Methylacidimicrobium sp. AP8: one gene and its partner. The protein of the gene in region 2 binds, or shares a complex with, the protein of the main gene of each other region. Links are inferred from orthologs where the notes say so. Each region holds a gene or a part of one and is shown on either strand. Other genes may lie near its edges.

Region 1 (3,291 bases), 120 kb from region 2 along the record:
AGCTCGAAGAAGCCGAGATGGCCCGTCAACAGGAGGGCTCCCTTCCCGCTCCGGTAAGCCGCCAGAAGCCCGTCGTAGCCGATCCGTTCCGCGATGAGCTCCCGCGCCCGGGCGGCGGATCGCGTCCCCAGGTAGAAGTAATCGCCCATCGTTTTGCCGAAGCGGAAATAGACCTTGCGGGAATCGGCCTTCCCGACGGATCGACCGCGGATCAGCCGCAAATTGCGGGCCACCACGGCCGCATGCCCGCCCCGGAGGAAGGCGAAGGCCAGGGCCGCACCGGCACCGAGGCCCCGCGCCGCCGATCTCGGGAGGAAGCGCGCCGCGAGCACACCGAGCGAAAACCAAAGCGATCGATAGAGAGGCCGGTGGATCTCCTCTCCGGATCGAGATCCGTTCCCTGCGCGTCGGGATGGAGGGCGATCCGCCATTCCTTTCCCCAAAGGGCGGCTCAAGCGGCCGAACCCGGCTTCCCGGAGCCGCCTCGATCCTTCCGCGGCCCGGCGAAGGAGGGACGCCGCTTCCGCTTGGGCCTACCCGTGCCCCCCCGCCTTCCCGAACCCGCGGGCCGGAGGGGAGCGACGCCGGATTGGCGGCGGAGCTCCTCGATTTGATCCCGAAGGAGCGCCGCCTTCTCGTAGTCGAGCGATGCCGCCGCTTCAACCATCTCCCGCTGGAGATCCCGGAGCACCTCTTCGAGATCGAATCGGGATTCGTCCCCGTGCAACCGCTCCACCGCCTGCGCCTCGGCGCGCAGCAGCCCTCGCAAGCTCTCCTGAACCCCGCGCTGGACGCTGCGGGGCGTGATCCCGTGAGCCTGATTGTAGGCGATCTGCTTGCTCCTCCGGTAGGCGGTCACCTCCAGCAGGTTTTCGATTGCTCGAGTCTTGCGCTCGGCATAGAGCAGCACGGTCCCATGAATATGGCGCGCAGCCCTTCCGGCGATCTGGATCAACGACTTGTCCGAACGCAGATAGCCCTCCTTGTCCGCGTCGAGAATCGCCACCAGCGAGACCTCCGGGAGATCGAGCCCCTCCCGGAGGAGGTTGATCCCGACAAGCACGTCGAAATCGCCCGCGCGGAGCCCGCGGAGGATCTCGACCCGTTCGATCGCGTCAAGCTCCGAATGGAGGTAGCGGACGCGCAGGCCGAGCTCGCGCAGATAGTCGGCTAGATCTTCCGCCGTCTGCTTCGTCAGCGTCAGCACCAGGGACCGCTCCTTTTCCGCACCCCTCTTGCGGATCTCTTCGATCACATCGTCGATCTGCCCTTGGAGCGGGCGGACTTCGACGACCGGGTCCAGGAGGCCGGTCGGCCGGATGATCTGCTCCACCACTTCTCCGCCGCAGAGGCCGAGCTCGTAGTCTCCCGGCGTCGCCGAAACGTAGAGCGTCTGACCGACCATCGAGGTGAATTCGGCGAAGCTCAGCGGGCGGTTGTCGAGCGCCGAGGGAAGGCGGAAGCCGTGCTCGACCAGTACCCGCTTCCGGGCCATATCCCCCGCATACATGCCCTGGATCTGCGGGATCGTGACGTGCGACTCGTCGATCACCGTCAGGAAATCCTTCGGGAAGAAATCCAGAAGCGTGTAGGGGCGCGAGCCGGGGGCGCGGCCGCTCAGGTGGCGGGAGTAGTTTTCGATCCCGCTGCAGAAACCGAGCTCCTCGAGGAGCTCTAGATCGTACGTCGTCCGCAGCCGCAGGCGCTGGGCTTCCAGCAGCTTCCCCTGGGATTCGAGCTCGGCCACCCGCTCCTCGAGCTCCTCCCGGATCGACTGGACCGCTTTCTTCATCTTCTCGTACGGGGTCACGAAGTGGCGGGCCGGGAAGATCATCTCTTTGCGCAGCCGGGTGAGCACGTTGCCGGTCAGCAGCTGAAATTCGCTGATCCGCTCGATCCGGTCTCCCAGGAACTCGATCCGCAGGCCTTCCTCCGCCGAGCGGTGGCAGACCTCGACCACGTCGCCCCGGACCCGAAACCGCCCTCGGGAGAGCGCCACGTCGTTTCGCTCGTACTGCATCTCGACCAAGCGCGCCAGAAGCTCCTCCCGGCGCAGTTCCATTCCCACCTCCAGGGCGAAGGCAAGCCCTTCGTAGTCTTCCGGAGAACCCAACCCGTAGATGCAGGAGACGCTGGCGACCACGATGACATCCCGGCGCGAGAGCAGGGAGATCGTCGTCGAAAGCCGCAACCGCTCGATCTCTTCGTTCACGCTCGAATCCTTTTCGATGTAGGTGTCGGTGCTCGGGATGTAGGCTTCCGGCTGGTAGTAATCGAAGTAAGAGACGAAATACTCCACGGCGGCCTCCGGGAAGAACTGCTTGAGCTCGCTGTAGAGCTGGGCGGCGAGCGTCTTGTTGTGCGAGATCACCAGGGCAGGCCGGTCGAGCCGCGCGATGACGCTGGCGACCGTGAAGGTCTTTCCCGATCCGGTCACCCCGAGGAGGGTCGTGTGCCGCTGCCCCTCTTGTATCCGGCGGACGATCGCCTCGATGGCCTGGGGCTGATCGCCGCAGGGAGCATACGGGGCGCGCAACCGGAAGAGACCCCCGGCCTTTTCCGTGCTCACCGGTCCGCCCCCCTTTCCTCTGGAGGCGGCTGCGGACGCCTCCTTCCCGCCTCCGCTGCTCTGGCGGCCGCCGCCTCGTGCAGCAGAGCGCAGACCTCGTCGTCCTCAACCTGAGAAAACTCCTCGTACCACTGTCCTACGCCGAAAAAGGATGCCGGCGTCAGCAGCACGAAGCACTCGTCGACAAGCCCGGTCATCTCCTCGACCACCGAGGGGGCGCGACGGGGCGGCCGCGATGACGGCCCGCGGGCCGAGCTTGCGGGCCGCCGCCACGGCCGCCCGCATCGTCGCCCCGGTCGCGATGCCGTCGTCGACGAAGATGGCGACCTTGCCTCCGATTGCAAGCGGCGGCAGCCCCTTGCGAAAGAGCGCCTCCCTCCTCTCCAGCTCCCGACGCTCCCTCTCCGCGACTTGCGCGATGGTTCGCTCGTCGATACCCAGGTATTCGATCACCGAAGGATTCAACACCATCGCGCCGCCGGTCGCGATCGCTCCCATCGCCAGCTCTTTCTGTCCGGGCACCCCGAGCTTGCGGACGGTGAAGACATCGAGGGGCAGGTGGAGGATCTTCGCGATCTCCGCCCCGACCACGACCCCGCCGCGGGGGAGTCCCAGCACCACCGTGTCCGTCCGTCCCCCGTACTCGAGCAGCGCTTCGGCCAGGAGCCTGCCCGCCTCCTTCCGATTCCGAAATCTTCCTTCTCTCATGGTTAGCAGCGGCT
Region 2 (3,198 bases):
TGGCCAAGGCTTCGGGGTGGTCGGGGAAGAGCGAGGCCATCTCCTCGGCCGACTTGAAGTAGAACTCGGCGGCGCCGTACCGCTTGCGATCGCTGTCGGTCAGGCGGGCGCCGGTCCCGATGCAGAGGAGGGCGTCGTGGGCGGCGGCGTCCTCCTTACGGAGGTAGTGGACGTCGTTGGTGGCGACGAGAGGATGGCCCGTCTCGCGGGAGAGCTGTGCGAGCCCTGCCCGGACGATATCCTCCCCGGGAAGCCCGTGGTTTTGGATTTCGAGGTAGAAACAGCCGGGCTCGAAGCAGGCGGCGAGAGTCTCGATCGTGCGCCGGGCGCCGTCGCGGTCCCCCTCGAGCAGGTGCTGCGCCACCTCGCCCTTCAGGCAGCCGCTCAATCCGATCAGCCCTTTGCCGTGCTCGCGCAGAAGCTCCTTGTCGATGCGCGGCTTGTAGTAGAAGCCTTCCAAGTAGGCGAAGGTCGCCAGGCGGAGCAGGTTGCGGTATCCCTCCTCGTTCCGGACCAGGATGGTCAAGTGGCTCGTTTCGGATCGGCCGCCCTTCCGGGAAAAGCGGCTCTCCCGAGCCAGATAGGCTTCGTATCCGAGGATCGGCGTGATCCCGGCCGACCGGCAGGCCTTGTAGAATTCGATGGCGCCGAATAGGTTGCCATGGTCCGTCAAGGCGACCGCCGGCATGCCCGCCTCGCGGGCGGCCAGCGCCAGCCCAGGGATCCGGCAGGTGGCGTCGAGCAGGCTGTAGTCGGAATGGACGTGGAGATGAACAAAATCGGAAGAGGCCATGGCTCGTCCTTTTCAACGTACTCGATCGGACGGCGATCGCCGAAGCGCTTTTTCGCCGAACGATGGGCGGGCTAGCCGGGACGGAGATCGGTGTAGAGCTCGCGGGGAATTTCCGCAAGAAAGCGGGAAGGGCGGAGCGAGTTTTCGCCGTATTGGGACGCCCGGTATCGCGGATAGACGAGGAAGAGGCGGTCCCGGGCACGGGTCGTCGCCACGTAGAAAAGCCGGCGTTCCTCTTCTTCCCCCATGAGGGATTCGGCCGAGCGGCCCGAAGGGAAGAGACCGTCGGCTAGCATGATCACGAAGACCGCCTGCCACTCGAGGCCTTTGGCCTGGTGAATGGTGGAAAGCTGGACCCCTTCCCGGGAGGCGGCGCGGTCGGTGTTCGTCAGGAGGGTGAGCTGGGTCAGCAGGCTTTCGGTATCCGGGAATCCGGCGGCGAAGGAGACGAGCTGAGAGAGGTCTTCCAGCCGGTGCGCGGCATCCGCATGCTGCGATTCGAGGTAAGTGCGGTAGAAGGTTTCGATCACCTTCTCGATCTGCGCCCCGGGCCGGCATCGCAGCTCGGGCGAGGAGATCTCCCGGTGGAGCTTGACCCACTCCTGCCATGCCGTGCCGCAGGACTTGGGCGGGACGACCGAGGCGAGATCGCCCTTGCGGGCAAACTCTTCCCAAAGGCGTCCGGCGGTCTTCTCCCCGATGCCCGGAAACATCCGGACCACTCGGGAAAACGCAACGGAGTCGCGAGGATTGACGGCCAGCCGCAGGAAGGCGGCAACATCCTTCAAATGGGCCTGCTCGAAGAAGCGGAGACCGCTGGTGATTTCGAAGGGAATGCCCGTCCGGGTCAGCTCGAGCTGGATCTCGAGGGCATGGAAATGAGCGCGATAGAGGATCGCGATCTCTTCCCAAGGGATCCCTTCTCGGTGCAGTTCCTGGATCCGGGAAGCGACGAAGGAAGCCTGGGCGTTGGCCGTCGGACAGCAGACGACCAAGGGCTTGAGGCGCAAACCTTTGCGCACCGGGGCCAGCTCCTTCGGGAACTGAAAGCGGTTTGCCGCAATCGCCGCGTTGGCCAGGGAAAGAATTTCCGGGGTGCTGCGATAGTTGGCCCGCAGGTAGAGGGTGCGGGAGCCGGGATAGCGCTCCGGGAAGGAAAGCATGTTGCGGATGTCGGCGCCGCGCCAGGAATAGATCGATTGCGCGTCGTCGCCGACGGCCATGATCTGCCGGTGGCCCGAGGCCAAGAGATGGATGAAGTCGGCTTGCAGGCGGCTGGTGTCCTGGTACTCGTCGACCAGAATGTGATGGAAGCGGTCCTGGTATTCGGTGCGGAGCGTCTCCTGTTCCCGCAGCAGCCGGACGGTCTCCGAAAGCAGATCGTCGTAGTCGACCGCCGAAGCCTTCTGCTTCCGCCTTCGATAGAGGCGGGCAAGCTCGACGAGCCGGTCGGTCTGTTCGGAGAAGTGGGGGAACTCCTCGGCGATCAGGGTCTCCAGCGGGATCTCCCGGTTGGCGGCCAGCCCGAAGATCTCTAGCGCTCCTTCGCGCCGCGGGAAACGAAGCCCGCAGCGGGCGAGCTTGAGCTCGTCGTAGCATTCGGAGAGAAGCTCCGCCGAGTCGGAACGGTCGAGGATCGTGAAGCTCGGATCGTATCCGGCGAGGGAAGCATGACGGCGCAGAATCCGGTGGGCGAGGTGGTGGAAGGTCCCGCCCCAGATCGCCTCGATCCCGTGGGGAATCAGCTGGGCGACCCGTTCGAGCATCTGCCGGGCCGCCTTGTTGGTGAAGGTGGCCAGCAGAATGCGGGACGGCTCGACACCGTTGTCCAGAAGATAGGCGACCCGGTAGGTGAGCGCCCGGGTCTTCCCGCTGCCCGCCCCCGCCACCACCAGAATCGGTCCCGGGGGCGCGGTCACCGCTTGGCGCTGCTCTTCGTTGAGGAGTTTTTCGTAGTCGATCACGGTCCGGCGATCAAGCTAACGGGCGCTCGGTCGATTGACAATGAAGCGAGGCGCCGAAGCGGAGCATCATCCATTTGCCCTTCCGTTTTTTCCCTTGCAGGCGGAGGCCCTTTGCTTCGAAAGCCGCAATCAGCTCCGGAGCCTGTTCCCGGAGGAGGCCGCTGACCAGGAGGATACCGTCGGGAGAAAGCCAGGCCGCCAGACGGCCGGCTCTTTGGAGCAGCGGCATGAGAAAGAGGTTGGCGACGATCCGGTCGAAGGGCGGACGGGCGTGCCAACGGGCCAAATCGGCTTGGATCCAGCGGATGGTGCTCGATGGGAAGTTGGCTTTCTCGTTCCGGCGGGCGACTTCCAGGGCAGCCGGATCGGTATCCAAGGCCCAGATGCGGGCCGCTCCCAGCCGGCGGGCGGCCAGGGCCAGGATGCCGCTTCCGGTTCCGA

Evidence for each region.
Region 1: the proteins of MTHMO_RS04170 (region 2) and uvrB are in contact, whole or in part, in a crystal structure (PDB 7EGT), measured with the Thermus thermophilus proteins. The link is inferred for Methylacidimicrobium sp. AP8 from one-to-one orthologs. Residues at the interface, in WP_096412145.1 of Thermus thermophilus: His654, Arg656, Phe657, Gln666, Asp668, Glu669, Lys680, Arg681, Leu682, Ser683, Lys685, Tyr686, Ala687; in WP_096411307.1 of Thermus thermophilus: Glu23, Leu25, Arg26, Asp27, Gly28, Glu29, Arg30, Phe31, Arg55, Glu326, Asp327, Phe328, Glu379, Ser382, Gln383, His398, Gly400, Arg401.

What each region holds. Positions count from the first base shown.
Region 1 is NZ_LR797830.1:808,197-811,487, reverse strand. Bases 11-2,990 are described here. They hold uvrB (excinuclease ABC subunit UvrB), read right to left. Parts: upstream 2,570-2,990; coding sequence 452-2,569; downstream 11-451. Other genes in these bases: MTHMO_RS03620 (phosphoribosyltransferase), read right to left, coding at 2,675-2,990; MTHMO_RS03630 (hypothetical protein), read right to left, coding at 11-431. In the rest of the region: more of MTHMO_RS03630, read right to left, coding at 1-10; more of MTHMO_RS03620, read right to left, coding at 2,991-3,277. UniProt on the Escherichia coli protein: The UvrABC repair system catalyzes the recognition and processing of DNA lesions. A damage recognition complex composed of 2 UvrA and 2 UvrB subunits scans DNA for abnormalities.
Region 2 is NZ_LR797830.1:925,941-929,138, forward strand. Bases 312-3,198 are described here. They hold MTHMO_RS04170 (ATP-dependent helicase), read right to left. Parts: upstream 2,758-3,198; coding sequence 865-2,757; downstream 312-864. Other genes in these bases: dnaE (DNA polymerase III subunit alpha), read right to left, coding at 312-793; MTHMO_RS04175 (50S ribosomal protein L11 methyltransferase), read right to left, coding at 2,768-3,198. In the rest of the region: more of dnaE, read right to left, coding at 1-311. UniProt on the Escherichia coli protein: A helicase with DNA-dependent ATPase activity. Unwinds DNA duplexes with 3'-5' polarity. Translocates on single-stranded DNA with 3'-5' polarity. Initiates unwinding more efficiently from a nicked substrate than double-stranded DNA.